One region of the Erwinia sp. SLM-02 genome, then DNA from elsewhere that is predicted to be linked to it. Evidence: predicted binding sites of a transcription regulator. Region 1 holds the regulator's gene; the other holds the start of a gene.
The links. The regulator CRP, encoded in region 1, controls carbon source genes, mostly activating them, when cyclic AMP is high. The targets are predictions, from matches to a motif close to ATGTGANNNNNNTCACAT.

Region 1 (4,018 bases):
GATCGCACGCCGTATGTGGCAGAGCGGCATGCGAGCCTTTCCCCTGCAGGATCAGATCGAAATTATCACTGGCCGCGCTGAAAACACCTTCGGTGTAACTCACCGTACCGGTTGGAAATGCCGGCATCACGTGCAGGCCAAAAATCATCGAAACTCCGTCAAGCACGCCCAGAGAGACCAGCTCCTGCGCCCCGCCCGGCGGAACCTCCTCCGCATGTTGAAAAATAAACTTCACCGTCCCGGCAATCTGTTTTTGCAGCTGGCAGAGCGCCCAGGCCGCGCCCATCAGCATGGCCGTATGCGAATCATGACCGCAGGCGTGCATGACCCCGTCATTGCGCGAGGTAAAAGGCTCCTGGTTCAGCTCGTGGATCGGCAAGGCATCCATATCGGCACGCAGCGCGATACAGGGGCCGGGGCGCGCCCCTTTTAACTCCGCCAGCACGCTGTTTGGCGTAGGGCGGGTGAGCGTTAATACGCCAAACTGCTGGAGCTCACCGGCAACATAATCCGCCGTCTTTTGCTCATGAAAGGAGAGCTCGGCATTTTGATGAATATGCCGACGCCATTGCAGCACTCGTGGGGTGATTTCCTGAATCAGTGACGCGATTTGAGATTTCATAGTTACTCCTTTAACGGTGAGAGGCGCTTCCAGCATGACTCCATCCGATGGCGACCTTCACCGTCAGCAGGGAACGGCATGACACCGGTAGCGCGGATACCGTGATAGAAGCATAAAATAGCGTCATCTCCGTGACGAACCGTGCCATAGCGTGATTGTTTATCGACCGTGATCCCCGTGGCAACGAGGCAAATCAGGGAGGTCGCGGCAGGCCTGCACACCGCTTTACCCGCAACAGAAAAGGCCGCTCCGCCTTTTAGCACCCTGCTGAAGCGAGACAACATGAGACAACACGAGACAGCCAGGTCAAGCTGTGCTACAAACGGTGCTGTATTAATATTCTGGCATTGCAATGCATGGTGAAAACGGGACAACAGGATGAGCCAGACTCTTAATGGTATGGCCCGTTTGATTTTCCTATGGGAAGCGCCTGACAGGGAATTCCGTCCCTGTTTACCCGAAATATTTCAAAAAGCAGTTAACATTTCTGCAACCTGAGTGATAAAAAGGGTATATTTAGGCACGATTACAATAGAGGATAACAGCGAATGGTTCTCGGCAAACCGCAAACAGACCCAACACTCGAATGGTTCCTGTCACATTGCCATATTCACAAATATCCATCCAAAAGCACCCTGATTCATCAGGGTGAAAAGGCAGAAACCCTCTACTACATCGTCAAAGGCGCAGTAGCGGTGCTGATCAAGGATGAAGAAGGCAAAGAAATGATTCTTTCCTACCTCAATCAGGGCGACTTCATTGGCGAACTGGGTCTTTTCGAAGAAGGCCAGGAACGTAGCGCGTGGGTGCGCGCAAAAAGTGCCTGTGAAGTAGCTGAAATCTCTTATAAAAAATTCCGTCAGCTGATTCAGGTTAACCCTGACATTCTGATGCGTCTTTCTTCGCAGATGGCACGCCGTCTGCAGGTCACCTCTGAGAAGGTCGGTAACCTCGCCTTCCTGGATGTGACGGGGCGTATTGCACAAACGCTGCTGAATCTGGCCAAACAGCCAGATGCCATGACCCACCCGGATGGTATGCAGATCAAAATCACCCGTCAGGAGATCGGCCAGATCGTGGGCTGTTCTCGTGAAACCGTGGGCCGTATTTTGAAAATGCTGGAAGATCAAAACCTGATTTCCGCGCACGGTAAAACTATCGTGGTTTACGGTACGCGCTAAGCGGTTCTGACTCTGGGGCGCGACAGCCTGGTCGCGCCCTTTTTTATGTGGTGTTAGGCATGTGGCGGAGAATCATTTATCACCCTGAAGTCAACTATGCACTGCGGCAAACGTTGGTGCTGTGCCTGCCGATAGCCATTGGCTGGCTGCTGGGCGATCTCAGACAGGGTTTACTCTTCTCGTTAGTTCCCGCCTGCTGCAACAACGCCGGTCTTGATACCCCCCATAAACGCTTTTTTAAACGCCTGATTATTGGTGGCAGCCTGTTTGCCTTCTGTAGCTTTCTGATCCTGTATGCGGGCGAAAAAGGGGTGCCGTTGCCGATCATTATGCTGGTGATGGCTCTGTTGCTGGGCGTCACTGCGGAAATCAGTCCGCTGCACGGTCGGCTGCTTCCCGCTTCGTTAATTGCCGCCATTTTCACCCTCAGCCTTGCCGGCAGAGTCCCCCTCTGGCAGCCCCCGCTGCTCTATATTCTCGGCACCATTTGGTACGGCCTGTTCAACTGGCTGTGGTTCCGGCTGTGGAAAGAGCAGCCGATGCGGGAAACGCTAAGCCTGCTCTACCGCGAACTGGCCGACTACTGCGAGGCAAAATATACGCTGCTGACCCGGCTGACCGATCCGCAGACCGCGCTTCCGCCGCTGCTGGCTCGCCAGCAAAAAGCGGTTGACCTGATTAATACCTGTTATCAGCAGATGTATATGCTGTCCGCCAGCCAGGATAACCACTACCAGCGGCTGACGCGTGCATTTCAGGTGGCGCTGGATCTGCAGGAGCATATTTCGGTCAGCCTGCATCAGCCGGAAGAAGTTCAGAAACTGGTGGAGCAAAGCCACGCCGAGGCGGTGATCCGCTGGAACGCACAGACCATTGCCGCCAGGCTGCGGGTGCTGGCCGATGACATTCTCTATCATCGCTATCCTGAACGTTTCACCATGGACAAACCGCTGCAGGCGCTGGAAAAAATATCCCGGCAGAACAAAGACAATCCGGTGGGCAATTTCTGTTATTACCACTTCAGCCGTATCGCCCGCGTGCTCCGCACCCAGCGACCGCTGTATCGACGCGATCTGATGGCGGATCGCCAGCGCCGCCTGCCGCTGATCCCGGCCCTGAAAAGCTACCTGTCGCTAAAATCACCCGGCCTGCGCAGCGCGTCGCGCTACGGGATCATGCTGGCCTTTGCCAGCTCGCTGGCGCTGTTTTTTAATCTGCCCAAACCCTACTGGATCCTGATGACGGTGATGTTCGTCAGTCTGAACGGCTACGGAGCCACGCGAGTGCGGATCCAGCACCGTGCCATGGGCACGCTGGCCGGGTTGGTCATTGCGGCCGTGATGCTACGCCTGCACGCGCCGGAATCGGTGATGCTGCTGGTGATGCTGGCCCTGACGCTGATTGGTAACCTGTTTATCCGTAAGTTCTACGGCTGGGCCACCATCGGCTTTACCATCACCACGGTATTTACACTGCAGCTGCTGTCGCTGAACGGCGCGCAGCTGCTTGTACCGCGCCTGATGGATACGCTGATTGGCTGTCTGATTGCCTTCGGTGGGATGATCTGGCTGTGGCCACAGTGGCAGAGCGGACTGCTGCGGCAGAATGCCCACGATGCGCTGGGTGCTTATCAGGAAGCACTCCAGCTATTACTGGGGCAGGAACAGGATCCGGTCAAGCTGGCGTGGCAGCGCATGCGCGTTAATCAGGCTCATAACGCCCTGTTTAATTCCCTGCACCAGGCGATGCAGGAGCCTAACTTTAACGCCAGCTACCTCAAGGATATGCAGCTGTGGGTGACCCACAGCCAGTTTATCGTCGAGCATATTAATGCGATGACCATTCTGGCGCGGGAGCACACTATGCTGACCGAATCGCTGGCACAGCGCTATCTGCAATCCTGCGAAATCGCCCTGCAGCGCTGCCAGCAGCGCCTGGAATATGACGGCCCCAGCTCCGACAGCAACGTGCTGGAAGCGCCGGAGGATTTCCATCAGGGGCCGGTCACCATACTGGAGCGGCACGTGAAACGTATTCTCGGCCACCTCAGTACGATGCACACCATCTCGTCACTGGCCTGGAGCCAGCGACCGCATCAGGGGCACTGGCTTTCCCGCCGTTTGCGCAAAACGTCCTAGCCGATAACTTTTTCCACCGCCGCTGCAAAGCGCTTCATCCCTTCGGCGATATCCGCAGTGTCGATGACCAGCGACGG
Region 2 (4,018 bases), on a different contig from region 1:
CGCCGTACAGATGCTGGGTACCAATCACGAACCATACGGTTGCGGTGCTTAACTGGGTCATAAAACCACTCCTTCACTAACGGTTGACTGTTGTGGCGCAAACTGCGGTTCGGCAACTTCGCACCATTGAAGATAACGCTGATAAAGCTGTTGAAAACGGGCGACGCGCGCGGGGTCTGGCTGCAGGGTCTGCTCCAGCGGGCTGGCCATCTGCTGCTGCGCGGCCGGAATATCGGCATAGACGCCGGCGGCAACGGCGGCAAAAATGGCCGCACCCAGCGCGCAGCACTCGTCGGAAGCGACGATGTCCAGCGGGCGGTTCATCACGTCGCAGCACACCTGCATAATCGCCGGTGACTTGCGGGCGATGCCGCCGAGCGTCAGGATCTGCTGCACCGGAATATCCTGCTGCTCGAAGCACTCCATAATCGCTCTGGCCCCGAAGGCGGTGGCGGCGATAAAACCGCCGAACAGGGTGGACGCATCGGTCCCCAGGTTGAGATCGGTAATCACCCCCTTCAGGCGCTGGTTGGCGAACGGCGTGCGGCGGCCGTTAAACCAGTCCAGCACCACCGGTAAATGGTCGAGCTGCGGATTGCTGGCCCAGGCTTTGGTTAAATCCTCCAGCAGGGCGCGGCGAATCGGTTCCAGCTGGGTTTTCAGTTCCGGCTGCTGCTGCATGGCCTGCACCAGCGGCCAGCTGAGAAGACGGCTGAACCAGGCATACATATCGCCAAACGCCGACTGCCCGGCTTCAAAACCGATCATGCCCGGCACCACGCTGCCGTCGACCTGGCCGCAGATGCCCTTGATGGCCCGGTCGCCTACGCGCTCGGGGTCGGCAATCAGAATGTCGCAGGTGGAGGTGCCGATCACTTTCACCAGCGTGTACGGCTTCGCACCGGCCCCGACCGCGCCCATATGGCAGTCAAAGGCACCGCCGGAAATCGCCACGCCGCGCGGCAGGCCGAGCCGTTCCGCCCACTCGGCGCTCAGCTCACCCACCGGCAGATCGGCGGTCCAGGTATCGGTAAACAGGGGAGAGTCCAGATCGCGGGTCAGCAGCGGATCCAGCGCATTAAGGAATGCCGCCTCCGGCAGCCCCTGCCACAGCGGATGCCAGAGTGATTTATGCCCGGCGGCGCAGCGGCCCCGGCGCAGGTCGGCGGGGGCGGTGGTGCCGCTGAGCAGCGCCGGAACCCAGTCGCACAGCTCCACCCACGAGACGGCGGCGTCGCGTACCGCGGCATCTTCACGGCTGACGTGCAGAATTTTGGCCCAGAACCATTCCGAGGAGTAAATGCCGCCGATGTAGCGGGAATAATCCCCGAACTCGCCGCTGTGGCACAGGCGGGTGATGGCTTCCGCTTCTTCGATGGCGGTGTGATCCTTCCACAGCACAAACATCGCATTAGGGTTATCGGCAAATTCCGGGCGCAGCGCCAGTACACGGCCTTCGCGATCGATGGGGGCCGGGGTCGAACCGGTCGAATCCACGCCAATCCCGACCACGTTCTGGCTGTCCGCGCCGAGTTGAGTGACAACGTCACGAATTGCCTGCTCCAGCGCCTCAATATAATCCGCGGGATGATGGCGGAACTGATTGCGATTGGGCTGGCAAAAACGGCCTTCCTGCCAGCGGGGATAGGCGACCACCTGTTTCGCCAGTTCACGTCCGCTGGCACATTCCACCGCCAGCGCCCGAACCGAGTCGCTGCCAAAATCCAGACCGAGGGTAATGGCACCCTTGTTCATAGTTGTTCTCCAGAGACGATAGTCAAGTCTCCTTATCCTGAGCACATGGTGCAGAAGCGGTTAGGTGTGAGTGGCTGCATATATGCACTTTTCTGCCATCCGTTCCGGTTATGTGATGCGCTTCAAATGTTACTTTCCGGTTAAATCAGCTGAATGCATGGACAAAACGCCTGTAATTCCAGTGTGTGATAGCGCTCTACAAATTTCCGTTTATATACGGGTAAAACTAATTAACCGCCGCCGCAAAAAACACGACGGTTTTATATAAGTTACTGTTTATACGATTTTAATAATTTCATCTTCCGATTGTTACCGTTTACACAACCCCGTCAAAAGCGGGCACTGAGCCGGAGAGCCTCATGCACAAATTTACTAAAGCACTGGCCGCAATCAGCCTTGCTGCCGTTATGTCACAATCCGCTATCGCAGAAACAATGAAACTCGGTTTTCTGGTGAAACAGCCGGAGGAACCGTGGTTCCAGACCGAATGGAAATTCGCTGACAAAGCCGGTCAGGAGCTGGGCTTTGAGGTGATAAAAATCGCCGTGCCGGACGGTGAGAAAACCCTGAACGCCATCGACAGCCTGGCGGCCAGCGGGGCGAAAGGGTTTGTTATCTGCACCCCGGACCCGAAACTGGGTTCCGCGATTATGGCGAAGGCGCGCAGCTATGACCTGAAGGTGATTGCGGTCGACGACCAGTTCGTTACCGCGAAAGGCAAGCCGATGGATACCGTTCCGCTGGTGATGATGGCGGCGACCAAAATCGGCGAGCGTCAGGGTCAGGAGCTGTATAAGGAAATGCAGAAGCGCGGCTGGGATGTGAAAGAAACCGCGGTAATGGCCATCACCGCTAACGAACTCGACACCGCCCGCCGTCGTACCGGCGGATCGATGGATGCGCTGAAGGCGGCCGGGTTCCCGGAAAAACAGATTTATCAGATCCCCACCAAATCTAACGATATCCCGGGCGCGTTCGATGCCGGCAACTCGCTGCTGGTGCAGCATCCTGAAGTGAAAAACTGGCTGATCGTCGGCATGAACGACAACACCGTGCTGGGCGGCGTGCGCGCAACGGAAGGCCAGGGCTTTAAAGCGCCTAACGTTATCGGCATCGGCATCAACGGCGTGGATGCGGTCAGCGAACTGTCGAAAGGCCAGGCCACCGGCTTCTACGGCTCGCTGCTGCCAAGCCCGGACGTTCACGGCTACCGCAGTATCAAAATGCTGCACGACTGGGTGACCAGCGGTACGGAACCGGCCAAATTTACCGAAGTGACCGACGTGGTGCTGATCACCCGCGACAACTTCAAGGCTGAACTGGCCAAGAAAGGGCTGATGTAAATCAGTCTGTGACAATGTCACTTAATGCGGATCGGTCGCTGCGGCGATCGGCCCTCAGTCAGGTTAACCGTATGACCGGACGCGTGCAGTTTACGCCGTCCAACACCGTTTCAGGGGAGTGATATGACCAGAGAACCCGCTTATCTCAGCTTTCACGGCATAGGTAAAACCTTTCCCGGCGTGAAGGCACTGCAGGACATCAGCTTCGACTGCCATGCCGGAGAGGTCCATGCGCTGATGGGGGAAAATGGTGCCGGGAAATCAACGCTGCTGAAAATTCTCAGCGGAAGCTACCGCGCCAGCAGCGGAGAGATTCGCCTTCAGGGCCAGCCGGTGAATTTTCAGCACACCACCGATGCGCTGAACGCCGGGGTGGCGATTATTTATCAGGAACTGCATCTGATCCCGGAAATGACCGTGGCAGAAAATATTTTCCTTGGCCAGCTGCCGCACCGCGGCGGGCTGGTCAATCACCGCCGCCTGCGCGCCGAAGCGGCGAAGCAGCTGGCGGTGCTGGGCATGGATATCGACCCGGACATGCCGCTGAAATACCTCTCACTGGGGCAGTGGCAGATGGTTGAAATCGCCAAGGCGCTGACCCGCAACGCGCAGGTGATTGCCTTTGATGAGCCGACCAGCTCGCTTTCAGCGCGTGAAATCGACCAGCTGTTCCGCGTGATCCGCCAGCTGCGCGCCGATGGCCGCGTGGTGCTGTACGTCTCGCACCGCATGGAGGAGATCTTCGCCCTCAGCGATGCGATTACCGTTTTCAAGGACGGCCGTTACGTCCGCACCTTCAGCGACATGAACACCTGCGACAACGAACAGCTGGTGCAGGCGATGGTCGGGCGCGATATCGGCGATATTTATGGCTACCGCCCGCGTCCCTGCGGCGAGGTGCGCCTGCGGCTGGACAACGT

Region 2: the regulator CRP is predicted to act here: its motif matches at 1,866-1,883, upstream of PGH32_RS06715 (arabinose ABC transporter substrate-binding protein).

Annotation. Positions count from the first base shown of each region.
Region 1 is NZ_JAQISN010000004.1:409,496-413,513, reverse strand. Features, by position in the region: gene PGH32_RS21050 (amidohydrolase) at 1-622, opposite strand, end outside; gene crp (cAMP-activated global transcriptional regulator CRP) at 1,171-1,803, shown strand; gene PGH32_RS21040 (YccS/YhfK family putative transporter) at 1,863-3,941, shown strand; gene argD (bifunctional acetylornithine/succinyldiaminopimelate transaminase) at 3,938-4,018, opposite strand, start outside.
Region 2 is NZ_JAQISN010000001.1:1,442,049-1,446,066, forward strand. Features, by position in the region: gene araA (L-arabinose isomerase) at 1-61, opposite strand, end outside; gene PGH32_RS06710 (ribulokinase) at 58-1,755, opposite strand; gene PGH32_RS06715 (arabinose ABC transporter substrate-binding protein) at 2,115-3,098, shown strand; gene araG (L-arabinose ABC transporter ATP-binding protein AraG) at 3,222-4,018, shown strand, end outside.